DNA from 2 places in the Peribacillus sp. NPDC046944 genome. Region 1 is predicted to be linked to the other one. Evidence: riboswitches for the same ligand, from Rfam matches in the RefSeq annotation. Region 1 holds a riboswitch; the other holds the start of a gene.
What was found. Region 1 has a riboswitch for cyclic di-AMP ahead of ACQKIC_RS15265 (potassium-transporting ATPase subunit F). Riboswitches for the same ligand answer to the same signal wherever they lie in the genome.

Region 1 (7,711 bases):
ACCCCCAGATTCCTTTCTAGATTAATAGGAGAGTGAATAGAACTCTCCTAAACTCGATTATTTTAGATCATCCAAAGCAATATTTAATTTCAACACATTAATATGAGGTTCGCCGAAAAGTCCAAATGAACGATTTTCCGTATTTTCTTCGACTAGATTATATAAACTTTGTTCAGATATATCCCTCTCTTTTGCGATACGCGGAACCTGAACAAGTGCTCCTCTTGGAGAAATATTTGGATCAAGACCTGACCCAGAGTTTGTCATCAAGTCAGAAGGTATTTCCTCTTTTTTAATAGAAGGATTCGCTTTTAGAAATTCAGACATTTCACTTTTGGTTCGTTTGATCATTTCTTCATTAGATGGTGAATAGTTTGGCGACCCTGAACCTGCAGCGTCGTATTCTATAGAAGAAACCCGGCCATGAAAATAGCCAGCCTCTTCAAAAGATTGACCAATTAATTCTGACCCGATGATTTTCCCTTTTTCATTTTTAATTAAGCTGCCTTCAGCTTGTGCAGGCATCATCACTTGTGAAAGTCCTGTTATGAGTAACGGATAAGCCATACCACATATCATGAATAGCACCAAAACTACACGTATATTTTTCAACATCTATTCTCACCCTTATATTTGATTTTAAGCTACTTTAAACAGTTCAAGTATTAGGTCTATACATTTAATGCCAATGAAAGGAACGACCACTCCGCCTAATCCATAAAGGAACAAATTCTTAGTTAATAATCTTGAAGCGCTCATCGGAACATATTTTACACCCTTCATGGCTAACGGGATCAGGAGCGGGATAATAATGGCATTGAATATCAATGCTGATAATATCGCACTTTGCGGTGTGGCTAATCCCATTATATTTAATGTATTCATTTGTGGGATAGCCAGCATGAACATAGCTGGTATGATCGCAAAGTATTTAGCCACATCATTGGCAATGCTGAACGTTGTTAATGCTCCACGTGTCATGAGCAACTGTTTTCCAATCGCCACGACTTCAATGATTTTTGTAGGATCTGAATCCAGATCCACCATGTTTGCTGCTTCTTTGGCTGCATTTGTTCCTGTATTCATTGCTAGCCCCACATCTGCCTGTGCCAATGCAGGGGCATCGTTCGTGCCATCCCCGGTCATCGCGACAAGTTTGCCTTCCGCTTGTTCACGCTTAATTACGGCAATTTTATCTTCCGGCTTTGCCTCTGCAATGTAATCGTCTACCCCGGCTTCTTTCGCGATCGTCGCGGCCGTTAAAGGATTATCTCCGGTACACATGACGGTTTTGATGCCCATTTTCCTCAATTCATCAAATCGCTCTTTCATACCTGCTTTAACGGTATCTTTCAAATAAATGACACCTAGGATCCGATTTCCTTCTGCGACTACTAAGGGCGTTCCCCCTTGGCTTGCTACTTCATCACTAATGTCTTGCAAATCGCTGGGAATGTTTCCGCCTTCTTGCTTTATATAGTTCTTTATTGAATCGACGGCACCTTTTCTGACGATTCTTCCATCGGAAAAATCTGTCCCGCTCATCCTCGTTTCTGCCGTAAAGTCAATGCCTTCCGAGTCACTTTTTTCTAATTCTTTTTCAAGTAATCCTGATCTTTTGGCAAATTCGACAACAGAGCGGCCTTCCGGTGTCTCATCATGTAAGGATGAATAGGCTGCGAATGTAGTAAGTTCCTTCTGATTCACACCCTGTACTGGCAGCAAGGCATGAGCCATCCGGTTACCATGTGTGATCGTGCCTGTTTTATCGAGAATGATAGTATTGATGTCTCCTGCAGCTTCTACCGATTTGCCCGATTTGGCAATCACATTGAATTGTGTCACTCTGTCCATTCCAGCTATGCCTATCGCTGAAAGAAGACCCCCTATGGTTGTTGGGATCAAACATACCAATAATGCCACCAAAGTTGCGATTGGCAATGTCACTTTAATATAGGAAGCAATAGGTACGAGTGTCACGCAAACAAGCAAAAAGATAAGCGTCAAACTCACAAGGAGTGTACTAAGTGCAATTTCATTCGGTGTTTTTTGCCGTTTAGCTCCTTCTACCAAGTCAATCATTCGATCCAGGAATGACTCCCCCGGATCACTACTAACTTTTATTTTTATATAGTCACTCATTACTTTTGTTCCTCCAGTAACAGAACTGAAGTCTCCACCCGGTTCTTTTATGACATTCGCGGATTCACCAGTTATGGCCGATTCGTCAACAGCAGCCACCCCTTCAATGACATCTCCATCACTAGGAATTAAATCATTGGCCTCCACTAAAACCATGTCACCTTTTTTCAGTTCCGTGGCATCGATTATCTTTACAGATCCATCTTTTTGGATTAACTTTGCTTTTGAATCAAGCTTTGTCTTTTTCAGACTATCCGCTTGTGCTTTACCACGACCTTCCGCTAATGCTTCAGCAAAGTTGGCAAACAGGATCGTTAGGAGCAAAATGAAAGTCACTGCACTGGTATATCCCCTATCTGATATTCCACCAAATAAATCGGGAAATATAGTTAGAAAAAGGGTCAAGACAAATCCTATTTCCACCACAAACATGACTGGATTTCGTGCCATGGCTCTGGGATTCATTTTTTTGAAAGCATCTTTTATTGCTTCAAAAAGCATTTCATTATTTACTTTTCCATTACGCATCGTATTCATCTGTACTACTCCTTTTCATCGTTTATCTAATCGTTAACCATTCTGCGACAGGTCCTAGGGTAATCACTGGGAAGAAAGTCAAAGCTCCAATAATTAATACCGTACATAAAAGAATGACAAGGAATGTAGGATTATCTGTTTTAAATGTACCCATCGTCTCTGGAACACGTTTTTTAGCAAGTAATGACCCAGCAACAGCAATCATGGCTATCATGGAAAAATAACGGCCAAACAACATGACCAAACCTGTGGAAATGTTCCAAAAAGGTGTATTATCCCCTAAGCCCTCGAAACCAGAACCGTTATTGGCTGCAGCTGAAGTAAACTCATATACAATTTGAGAGAGCCCATGGAAACCTGGATTTGAAATGGCCGATGTCCCCATCTGTGCCGTTAGTGCAATAGCAGATGGTACCAAAATGATTAACGGATGTAGAAGGATCGTCATGGCTATTAATTTCATTTCCGGCCCTTCAATTTTCTTACCTAAAAACTCTGGTGTACGCCCGACCATCAGTCCAGCAATGAATACAGCCAATATGGAATACACAAGAATGTTCATCGTGCCTACCCCATCACCGCCAAATACACAGTTCAGCATCATCATGGCCAGTGGCGCTATACTCCCGAGCGGCGTCAGCGTATCATGCATATTATTAACTGAACCTGTAGTGGCAGCTGTAGTCACCGTTGTAAATAGGGAACTCTGAGCCATCCCAAATCGCACTTCTTTCCCTTCCAAGTTTCCACTCTCTTGTGAAAGGCCTATTGCCTCCAATTTAGGATTTCCATTTTGTTCACTAGCATAATTCACATTTAGGAAGACAAGCATCATGAGTCCCATTGCTGAAAATAAGATCCATCCTTGTTTGTTATTTTTCGCCATATATCCGAATGTTAATGGAAGGGCAGCAGGAATGAGAAACATCGATAAAATCTCTAATACATTCGTAAATCCATTAGGGTTCTCAAATGGATGCGCCGAGTTGACACCGAAGAATCCACCGCCGTTTGTGCCAAGGTGCTTTATTGACTCCAATGCAGCCACAGGTCCTCTTCCAATATGTTGGGTGGCTCCCTCTAACGTAGTAGCCATTACCGTAGAACCAAGGGTCTGTGGTACCCCCTGGGATACCAGAACCAAACTGACAAAAATGGAGAGAGGCAGTAGCACCCGAGTGATCGAACGAATTAAATCTACATAAAAGTTCCCTAAACTCCTCTGACCGGTCAAACCCCTGAAAAAAGCGATGCATAAGGAAAGACCGGTTGCTGGTGTCGTGAACATCAAGAAGATGATGACAACCATTTGTGATAAATACGAAAGTCCGGATTCTCCGCTATAGTGCTGTAAATTGGTATTAGTAAGAAAGCTTGCTGCCGTATTGAATGCCAATAACGGTTCCATGTTGGCTATCTCACTTGGATTACCCGGTAAAACTCCCTGAAGCCGTACAATCATGTATGAGATGACAAACATGACTAAGTTACTTAGGAGTAATGCCTGTGCATATTGCTTCCAATTCATATCAAATGTCTTAATACCAGATATTTTAAATATGCCTCGTTCTAACCACCCGAACATACGATCTTGCCTTGTGGTTTCAAGGGAATATACTGCCGCTAAATATTGGGCCAATGGTATGGCTAGGATCACTACCAAAAACAACACCATACTGATTTGTAAAAAATCCATTTACATTTCCTCCGTTATCGTTCTATTAATATTTCTCTGGGTATAATAAAGCATGAATTAAATACACGGTAACCGCCCCGACAATAAGAATGAATAACATGTTCTACTACTCTCCTTTTTTCGTTATAACTTTGTTACAAAAATGAATGAATCCATAGAAAAGTAAAAAGGGTGTACCCATTAGAAAGATTGTTATAGCATCCATCCGAACCTTCCTTTCACTTTTTTAAAAATCTTTACAATTTACCTCCTTCACGATTAGTGGAGAAATTGGTGCCAAAAAAAACACAAAAAATAGACCAATGCTTACCCTTTCTCCAATAGTTCGCATTGCATGGCTATCCTAGTTTCAATAGTGAAAAAAATGATTCACAATCCAAACAAGAATATTTGCAAAAGCAAACAGTATTAGTGGAGAAAAAGTACTCATTGGTCTACTTATCGCCCAGCAAGCTTTTCAGCGCTCTTTGCGATCTGTCTTCCAAGAAACCTTTTCATGTAATTATAGGCATAATAAAAAGACCTACTGAAATGACAGGTTGCCATTTTGCTACAAACACAACAAAAAAGCCTCCTGGATCAAGGTGGTCTTATGACCTCCTTCGCTTTAGCCGACGAAGTTAGCTGACGGGTAGGATGGCGAAAGAGTTCACATCCCTTCTGCAAATGCAGAATTAACCCCATAAATAGTGGGTCCTCCGTTCTCAATTACTTGAGATTTGGCCGATATCAAATTTTTATTGATGAGCATATTCTACGCTCATCAGCAAACCTTTGTAAACCTCATTAAAGTTCCATATATTCGCAAATAGATTCATATTTTACCATATACTTCCGTTTTTCCAATTAAAAGTATTATTTACTCATTAATCCTATATATTTCTAATATTTTAATATATATACAAACTTGTATTGACAAAAACTTGAATCCGGCATTATGATGAATCCCATATACGATCGATGAAAAAAATCGGAGGCATTATGTTAAACCAAAAAAAGAAAATTGAAGCCGAAATTAGTGCAGCATTCATTAAATTCCAGCGTGATTTAATAGGCAGAGGTCCACAAGAAGTTAAAACCTACATTATTAATGACATGCTGATCACTCGTTTTAAAGGAGTGTTGACTGTCGAAGAAAAACACCTTGTCAGTCAGGATTCTGGAAAGAAGCTTGTAAAAAAAATGCGCTCTCTTCTACGTGAAATGTACAGTCAGGATTATGAAAAAATTGTTGAGGATCTAACAGGTTGTAAAGTCCTTTCTTCACACAGTGACATTAGTACCAAAACGGGAGAACGGATCGAAGTTTTCATAGTTGATAAGGATTTGGAAAAATACCTAGAAAATCTAAAATAAATGGTGAATTTAGCAGACATCACCTCAATTGGAAGAGCAGAAACATGGGTGAACTAACTTTCTGTTCTTCATTCTTTTATTAAACCATGCTCTATTGTTTTTCCACACGCCCTAACCTCATTCCGGAAACTTGACTACTGGTTTCTCTTTATACTCTTGGCCGCACTTTTCCATATCAAATAGTTATAACCATAGATTCTACATATCTTACAAAATCCTATTCATAGTCTGCCAAGCACTTCACTCTCTCCCCATTAAAACGCCAGGACAAAGTCATCTGAAATAGGAATCCCTTAATCTTTGCGATTAAGGGATTCACATCATTTATTGGTCTTTAGTTAAAACCGTTTTAGCGATATCTTTGTCTAGTCCTTCAAAATCATGATAAGCAATAGTTTCATATAACTCACTACGAGTTTGCATATCTGATAAAGCTTCCTTTTGTGTGCCCTGGTTCTTGATTTGTTTAAACACTCTCTCATAGGCTTTAGCCGCCACGCGAAGGGAAGTTACAGGATATATCACCATTTGATACCCCATATCATGAAATTCTTCTGCGGTGTAATAAGGCGTTTTCCCAAATTCAGTCATATTCGCCAATAGCGGTACGTTAATCCGTTGGGCAAAATGCCGGAATTCCTCTTCTGATTGAAGTGCTTCAGGGAATATGGCATCTGCCCCCGCTTCGATATAGGCATGTACTCTCTCAATGGCAGCTTCTACCCCTTCCACTGCCCTTGCATCAGTACGCGCCACAACAATAAGTGAAGGAGCAACCTGTTTAATCGCTTTTATCTTTTGCTGCATCTCTTCAGAAGAAACGAGCTTCTTTCCATTAAGATGACCACATTTTTTGGGCAAATCTTGATCTTCTATTTGGACGGCAGCTATCCCTACTTCTTTCATCTCTCTTGCTGTACGGGCCACATTTAAAACCCCTCCAAACCCTGTATCGATATCCACAAGGATTGGCAAATCTGTAGCCCGAACAATATCTCTTGCACGTTCTGCCACTTCTTCTGAAGATACAATACCTAAATCCGGTAAACCTCGGCTAGCTGTATAAGCAGCTCCGGATAAATATAAAGCTTGGAATCCTGATTCTTTAGCCATGAGTCCCGCCATAGCATCATGTGAACCTGGAATTTGTAATATACCTGGTTCCTGTATTAATGTTAAGAAGCGTTCTGCTAGTTCTTCCTGTGATGATTGTCTATTTACGATCCAAGCCACTGATAAGCCCCCCTTAGATTAAAAATAAATCAACGAATTCGTTAACTTTTAAATTTGATAATGCCTTTGGATTCAAGCAAGCTTCTTGAATTTTATTTTGTTGTTTTTGTGAGTAATGAGTGCTAATGTTGTCTTTAAATTTCCTTAAAACCTTTGGAAATGCTTCTTCTCTTCTAAAACGATGACCAAGAGGGTATTCGCATTCCACAAATTCTGAAACCGTTCCATCTTGATAATGAATTTGAACAGCGTTGGCGATTGAGCGCTTGTTCGGATCTAGATAATCCTTCGTATATTGTTTATCTTCCACTACCACCATTTTATCCCTCAATTGATCAATTCTTATATCCCTTGCCGCTTCGTCTTCGTAATGGTCTGCCGTAACATTTCCATTAATTAAACCAACGGCAGTTATATATTGAATACAATGGTCACGGTCCGCAGGATTGTTTAAAGGTCCTGTCTTATCAATGATACGAATAGCTGATTCATGTGTTGTGATGGTGATCTTTTCTATTTCATTCAAACGGTTTTTAACTTCATCGTGTAATTGCACTGCACACTCGGCAGCTGTTTGCGCATGAAATTCAGCTGGGAAAGATACCTTGAATAACACATTTTCCATTACATACGAATCTAATGAACGAGCTAGCTTCAGTTCTTGCTTATTGAACAAAACATCTTGAAATCCCCAACCTGGTGCTGAAAGAGCTGTCGGATATCCCATTTCTCCTTTTATAGCCATCA
Region 2 (7,711 bases), on a different contig from region 1:
TATGGACTTTATAGGTAGTGGCCAGCAGGGCAGCCGTCATATCTTTCGTAGTGGTTTTACCATTGCTCCCCGTTATTCCAATGACTTTAATATTCAATTGGTCCCGATAAGCGCGTGCCAATTGCTGTAATGCCTTTTCAGTATTTTCCACAAGGATGATTGGTAAATCAGTAGGTGGATTCGGAATATCCTGCTGCCAAAAAGAAGCGGATGCTCCCTGCGCAATGGCACTTCTGACATATTGATGGCCATCGACTTGCTCTCCCTTTAACGGAACGAACAAGCATCCTTTCGTAACCGCTCTTGAATCGATGGTTACACCATTAATTTCAATGGGTTCAAATACCTTACTATCGTTCAATCCATTTACCATCTCAGATATTTGTCTCAACGTTCTCTTTATCACTTTCGTTCCTCCTTCGTTCATCAAACTAAATCTTCCATTTTCTTTATAACCAAACTAAGCAGCAATCGGCATGGAGAACCGATTCCTGCTTGCTAGAGTAAGTCCTGCGTATAATTGAAATACAGGAACCCACTTTACATTACCGCTTACACTGTATATTTAATTTGTTGTTTTTCTTCATAGCGCTCTAAAGCAAGCTTCACAAGTTCTTCTATTAATTGTGGATATTCAAGACCCGTGTGCTTCCATAATAGCGGAAACATGCTGAATGGCGTAAAGCCAGGCATCGTATTCACTTCATTGATATAGACCTTTCCATCTTTCGTCAAAAAGAAATCGGCCCGGACGAGTCCGGAACAGTCCAATGACTTGAAGGCTGTGATTGCCATTTGAGATAAAGCTTTGTATTGACTTTCCTCTATTTCGGCAGGTATGGCCATCGCTGAATTTCCGTCGACGTATTTAGCTGAATAATCATAGAAGTCAAAGTCTGTCTTAGGAATGATTTCTCCTGCCACAGAACAAGATGGGGTATCATTCCCAATCACGCCAAACTCCACTTCACGGGCGATGACTCCTTCTTCAACGATGATTTTCCGATCGAATTGAAATGCTTCTGCGACTGCCTTCTTCAACTCATTAGCATTATTACATTTGCTGACTCCTACGCTTGAGCCTAAATTAGCCGGTTTTACAAAACAAGGGTACCCACATACTTCTTCCACCTTCTCAATGGACCGTTCTGTGTTACTCTCCCATTCCGAGCGGATGAACCATGTATAGTTAACTTGCGGTAATCCCGCCTGTGCAAAAATATTTTTCATGATGACCTTATCCATCCCTGCGGATGAAGCCAGTACCCCATTTCCCACATAAGGAAGATTCAACAGCTCAAGCATCCCCTGTACTGTTCCATCTTCGCCATTCGGTCCATGTAGAAGAGGGAAAATGACATCATAACCCGTGGACCCACTATTTTCATCAGTTAAATGGGCTTGCAATGACAAAGGAGAAGTCAATTTATCGGATGATAAAGCCAATTCCTCGACGGATTTTGCCGGACCAGTCAACTTTGGACCATTTACCCAAGAACCTTCTTTTGTTATGTAAATCGGATATATGTCAAACTTTGCTAAGTCGAGAGCTTTAATGACTGCTAAAGCTGTCTGCAAAGAAACATCATGTTCCGCAGATTTCCCACCATAAAGCAAACCAAGTTTAGTTTTCATGAGTTATTACCCTCCAATATTCTTTTAACCATGTTCCATTGTAACACTTTACACTAAAACGGGAAAAGTGAAAGTTCCCCCTTCTATAGCTATAATTAGAAGTTTATGCACCCAGTTGCAAGTCCTACGACCCAAACCCTTAATTAGCTAAAGAAGTTATTTATATAGCGTCGTGTTGATAACGCTCTCCCAAACCTTTTCTTTACGATGAAAAGTAATGAAGGCATCAGGTCCTTGTTCTTTTCTATCTAAGAAATCATCATGCATCTCATCCATGTTCAAATAATCTCCCACGATCCATGCTGGGATCTCGATTTTGGTCCTTGTAATCTTCACATGTCTAAAAGAAAAAACTATACCTTCCGCCAATATAGGAGCCAGGGAAGAAATAATATCCAAAGGAATTGCAGGCAATTCTTTTTTCTTCCTCATTCCTAACCATGTTCTTTCGACTTTCAATGGTTCAAGCTTCAACGGAAGTAAATTTCCCAGCATCTTATAGTACGTTGAAATCGAACGAAAGTAAATTTTATTAAACCATCCATCATCTTGGGCCAGATAGACAAATTGATTATTCAGTTTGTGAAAGAAAGGGGGTTCTAAGTGATTTTTGGTATGCCCCACATATAGGAGTTCCGCTAATTCCCTGCCGTCCAATTCTTCTAGACAATCCGCTTCCTTAAAATCGACCCAACAGAAATCTCCATATGCACGAACATCCTCTTTAAGTAGCTTATAAACGTTCTCAGATGAAACGCTCTCCAGCAAGACATTCAAATCGTACTCCCCACCATCATATTGATGTTTCAATAATAAGATGGAATTCAAGCTATGCGGTAAGGAATAGGAGAATTCTCGAAAATTAAGGCCATTAAAAAGGACAAATCTTTCGGAAGCCTGCATATGCATATATAAGATGTCATTACCTTCATTTTTCATGATTATATTCCCTCCGAGCCTTTCATCAATAGTTCTATTTTATCAAACTTTTTAATATTCACGAAGTGTATATAAAATAGTAGTAAAAATAAGAAACTAGACAGGCAGTAATTTCCATATTATAGTAAAAATAAAAGCTTGGAGGATGAATGATGGATAAAATAGAAAAAGACGATTTCATCAATCACTTGCAGGAAGACGCTGTCGCCGATTCATCAAAAAATTGGGGTCTTTGGGAACTCGAAAAATTTGCATTCGATAAATACTTTCATCAAGCCGACTCCATCCTTGATATTGGATGCAGTACAGGGAGGACGACCTTTGCTCTATACAAGAATGGGTTTCATCATATAACCGGACTGGACCCTTCACCCTCCAAGATTCAAGAAGCCCGGAAGTTTTCACAAGATGAAAATATGGAGATTCCATTCTTTCTTGGGAATGCCACGGAAATCCCTTTCAACGACTCGTCATTCGACCATGCACTCTTTTCCTTTCATGGTTTAATGAAAATCCCTCAACGAAAAAACCGCATTCTCGCTTTGAAAGAAATCAAACGCATACTTAGACCAGGAGGCCGTTTCCTATTCACCACACCGATTCGCGACAGTAATGAAAGGTATCTTAATTTTTGGGAACAGGAAGAAATGATTTGGTGTGATAGTAAACAGGATGAACGGCTATATGAGTTCGGTGATATCTTCACAAAGGGAAAGTCTCACCAAGAAGAGGCCTATCTCCATATCCCGAGTCAGCAGGAAGTCCTTGATTGCCTAGAAGAAGCCCAACTGACTGTTTTGGAAACCTTTCACCAAGATTCATTTAATGAAAGCGTTATGGCTATGAACTTTTCCCCTGACTCCCATTTCTGGATCGTCCATCAATAAGTTGTTTTCGACTTTCATCTGAATACAAAAAAACTCCAGAGTGCAATCACCCTGGAGTTTTGACTTATATTAAGAAGCCTGTTCGAGTTTTCCTTTTTCGGCAGGAGGGTTGAATTGACCTTCCCACTTGGAAATAACGATGGCTGCTAAAGAGTTACCAATAACGTTTACTACAGTACGACCCATATCAAGGATACGGTCAATACCTGCTATGAAGGCAAGTCCTTCAATTGGGATGCCCACCGTACCTAATGTTGCTAAAAGTACAACGAAGGATACGCCCGGTACACCGGCAATTCCTTTAGAGGTAATCATCAACACTAACATTAGCGTTATTTGCTCATAAGCACTTAGATGTATGCCGTACATTTGAGCAATGAAGATGGCTGCTAAAGCTTGGTATAATGTGGAACCATCTAGGTTGAATGAGTAACCAGTCGGAATAACAAAAGACGTAATATGTTTTGGACAACCGGCTTTCTCCATCTTCTCCATGATTCTTGGAAGAACCGCTTCTGAACTTGCTGTGGAAAATGCTAAGATCAATTCTTCTTTCAAAATGGCAATTAACTTAAAGATACTGAAGCCTACAAATTTTGCAATGAGCCCCAGGATGACAACTACGAAGAAAATCATCGTTCCGTATACGGAAAGGGCTAACTTTCCTAATGGGATTAGTGATGATAAACCGAATTTAGAGATTGTCACACCGATTAGTGCAAATACCCCAATCGGAGCAAATTTCATAACCATATTGGTTAGATTGAACATACCTTCCGCCGCACCTTGGAAGAAACGGAATACTGGTACTCCTTTTTCACCGATAGCTGCAATGCTTAGTCCAAACAAGACTGAGAAGAAAATGATTGCAAGCATATCGCCTTCTACCATTGCTTTAATCGGATTAGATGGGACAATATGAACGATTGTATCTATAAAGGATTCGTGTTGCTTAGTTTCTGCTGTGTCAACATAAGTGGAAATATCCGTTTGTTCAAGCTCACCCATATTTACGCCCGCGCCAGGCTGAATAATATTGGCAGATAATAAACCTACGCCTATTGCAACTAGTGTTACTACTATAAAGTAGGATAGTGACTTGGCACCTAATTTCCCTACTGATTTAATATCGCCCACGCCTGCAACTGCAACAATAAGGCTAGAAACGATAATTGGAACGACGATCATTTTAATCATACGTAGGAAGATATCACCTAATGGTTGTAGATAGCTTTGTGCCGTCTCACTTCCATAAAATATAGCACCTACGATAATTCCTAGAATTAAGCCAATGAATATTTGGCTTGCTAAACTCAGTTTGAATTTCTTCATTTAATTTCCTCACCTTCCATATAGTCTTTGATGTAAAAACATTTGTCTCGGTAAGGGAAACAAGATACTAATAAAAAGAGAAAAATTTTTCTGTATATTGAAAAACTTCTATCCTTACGCTTAAAAAAAAGACACCCTACGTGTCATTTTCCCTATTGGCGTGTTATTCACACATGTTCCCTCGAAGACGCTTACGGGGTTAGCTGTCGGGTTAGGAATCGGAAACACAATGGCCCTTTCATCTCTGAATTCACCCCTAGCGAATATAATCCGCAAAATTGGTTCCCCCGTTCTTTTTTATAAGATTAAGCGAGCTAACTTATATTAAAATATTATACTAAAAATATTAATCTGTAAATATATTTTCTTTCCCCACACTCCGAAAGTACAGAGGGGATTAAGAATATTGAGTGCTACGTGGGTTTACACTTATTGTTTAAATAGGTAATTAGTTTTAACAGTAAAAAATTATGGCCATTTTTGATTTAACTGAAAATTATTTTTCCAAAAATCCTAGTAAAATGTATCTAACTTTTTCCCTTTTGGATAGTTTCTTAAAAGTTGCAGAGTGAACCTTGTCCAATTTGAGCGGGGTAATGAAGTAAGAGTGGTTCTTCACTACCTTTTTCGGTTCTAAAAGGATGACATCTCCCACTGCTGGACCTTTAAGCATCTCTTGCTTCCCTTTTGCTTGAGCCCCTTTTGTAAAGTATTGTCGGTTCAAATGCCCTTTATTGGTCATTTTATAGACATGCGGCTGCTTCCGTTCATGTATCGCTTCTGTTGGAACAGTCGGGACTCCCGTCTTCACATTCGTTATAACGGTAAGGTCGACCTTTGAACCGTCTAATAGCGCTTCCTTATTCTCTGCTTCCGTTACAATTTCCGCTTCGAATGTATAGCGATTTTCATCCTTTAGGGTTGGCTCCTCTTTGGGATAAGGATGTATACGGCTGATGGTTCCGCCCAACCTCTTTTTCAAATCAGGAGAACTAGCTTTTATCTCCATCCCTACCTCTGCCTTCTTTAACTCTTCTTCAGAGAAGGAACCTTCGATGGCCATTTCTGTCGAAGCAATTGAAATAATCGGATTCGTTAAATTTTTATTGATCTTCTTCACGACACCATCCGCTTCACTTGTCGTCTCAACGGCATTGGTTTGCACCTCAATTGAGCTTAATTGTGCTTCTAGCATGACCACTTTTTCCTTCAAGCTATTTTTTTCAAGTTCCTGCTTGTACATCTCCTGCTCAATATTACTTTTAATTAAGTCTGAGGAAGAAGTGGTGATGTCTATATTTAGGTTCTTTTCTACTGTCTCATCGATAACCGTTTTGTTTGAATCCAGGGCCAGACCACTTTGATAAGCTTTCAACTTATTTATGTACTCATCAATTCCGACGATTTCTCCTTCGGTTGCGGCCTTTTCCGCTTCCAAATTATCTTTTAGTGCATCCAGTTCGGTTGTAGTGTATTCAAATAGGGATGTTCCAGCCGTTACCTCGTCCCCTTCGTGAACCAGGAATTTCTGAAAATCATTGTTTTTAGCATCAAAATAAACATCATATTCTTCTGCCGGTTTAAAGATTCCCTTTGTTTGAAATGTTTCAGTTATGGTATCTTTCTTAACTTGTGTCCATCTTTCGGTAAAAACGGTCCGTTCCACTTTACTGTCTTTTTTTTCAATCAAGTAAATATTACCCGATATCAAGGCCAAAGATGCTACTGATAGGGCTGCTAATTTCCACTTTTTCATTTTTCTCACCGCCTTATACGAATACGCCAACTTGTAGATATGCTAAAAATGCTTTAGCAAACCACGAGGCAATATAAAATAGAATGATCATTGATAAGACAAAGGCCTTGCTTCGTTCCGTATATACCTTCAAATAATAATATTGTAAAGAAATGATTAAAATTTGAAAAATGGTGATTTCACTAAAAAAATGAATAAAGTAATCGCTTCGAATGAAGTACTGGCTGATGACTCCAAGTGAAAAGGGGTTGGCATCATGCCCAATATCCATCAAAACAAAAAGGGGAATTAACAAAACCTTCTCCAGTAAGTGCAAACTAAGCGTAATCATTTGAACAATCACGGTTTTTATGTATGGGATATCCAATACTACCCAAAAGAATAAAGAAGCTAAAAAGATATAAATAGAAGGATAAAACAATCCTGCAATCATATTTCCAATTACAATCAGTAATTTTCCCGTTTCAAATTCACTTACATCCATCTTCGTAATATTTTTAGAAAATGATTCTGAACCAATTCCAAAATATCCACTTACTGAAAAAACTAAGACACTAAGAAAATATAATCCTATTAATTTCCAGAAAAGTCGTGTGACCGCTTCCGCATTTTGCAATTGGTAACGGCTTCTTTGCGGTTCAAAAATACCCTTTAACAATCGGACCTGGTATATCATGTATGTTCCTCCTGCAAAAAATGAAATATCATTTTATATTTTATCTTATTTTGTAAACAAATGCAGAAATAAGGAGGAATAAATATAAATATATACTCTTAATGCGTCTGATTCTGTTATACTCCTGAGCTAGGAGACAAAAAAGCAAGATGATGTTTCAGAACTTCTATCTGTGTAGGCGTCTGATTATAAATCTCTCCATCCATATCGACTTCGAGAGGTAATTCGGTTTCCACCTTCAATTTTCTTGCCTGGATATACATGACACCTGACTCTGAGCTGACACTTTCAGTCAACGAACTCTTCATGGCTAAGATCTCCCTAAATACACTTAGGCTCGATTCTTTCACGATGACGATATCAAACAGCCCATCGTCTGGCTGGACCATTGAAAAAGGCATTGAATTCGTTCCGATAAAATTACCATTCAAGACTAAAATCATGACAGCTTTTCCTTCGACACACGTTTCATCATATTCGACTCTA

Region 2: another riboswitch for cyclic di-AMP. It lies ahead of ACQKIC_RS20155 (cation:dicarboxylate symporter family transporter); the one in region 1 lies ahead of ACQKIC_RS15265 (potassium-transporting ATPase subunit F).

The regions. Positions count from the first base shown of each region.
Region 1 covers NZ_JBNNML010000008.1:53,201-60,911, reverse strand. Annotated here, with positions in the region: gene kdpC (potassium-transporting ATPase subunit KdpC) at 58-615, opposite strand; gene kdpB (potassium-transporting ATPase subunit KdpB) at 640-2,679, opposite strand; gene kdpA (potassium-transporting ATPase subunit KdpA) at 2,702-4,375, opposite strand; gene ACQKIC_RS15265 (potassium-transporting ATPase subunit F) at 4,401-4,475, opposite strand; cyclic di-AMP (ydaO/yuaA leader) riboswitch at 4,970-5,110, opposite strand; gene ACQKIC_RS15260 (DUF2294 domain-containing protein) at 5,336-5,731, shown strand; gene prpB (methylisocitrate lyase) at 6,056-6,964, opposite strand; gene prpD (2-methylcitrate dehydratase) at 6,978-7,711, opposite strand, start outside.
Region 2 covers NZ_JBNNML010000019.1:23,488-31,198, forward strand. Annotated here, with positions in the region: gene ACQKIC_RS20135 (UDP-N-acetylmuramoyl-tripeptide--D-alanyl-D-alanine ligase) at 1-406, opposite strand, end outside; gene ACQKIC_RS20140 (D-alanine--D-alanine ligase) at 553-1,635, opposite strand; gene ACQKIC_RS20145 (hypothetical protein) at 1,792-2,574, opposite strand; gene ACQKIC_RS20150 (class I SAM-dependent methyltransferase) at 2,727-3,461, shown strand; gene ACQKIC_RS20155 (cation:dicarboxylate symporter family transporter) at 3,531-4,793, opposite strand; cyclic di-AMP (ydaO/yuaA leader) riboswitch at 4,967-5,115, opposite strand; gene ACQKIC_RS20160 (efflux RND transporter periplasmic adaptor subunit) at 5,290-6,549, opposite strand; gene ACQKIC_RS20165 (hypothetical protein) at 6,563-7,225, opposite strand; gene ACQKIC_RS20170 (diacylglycerol/lipid kinase family protein) at 7,342-7,711, opposite strand, start outside.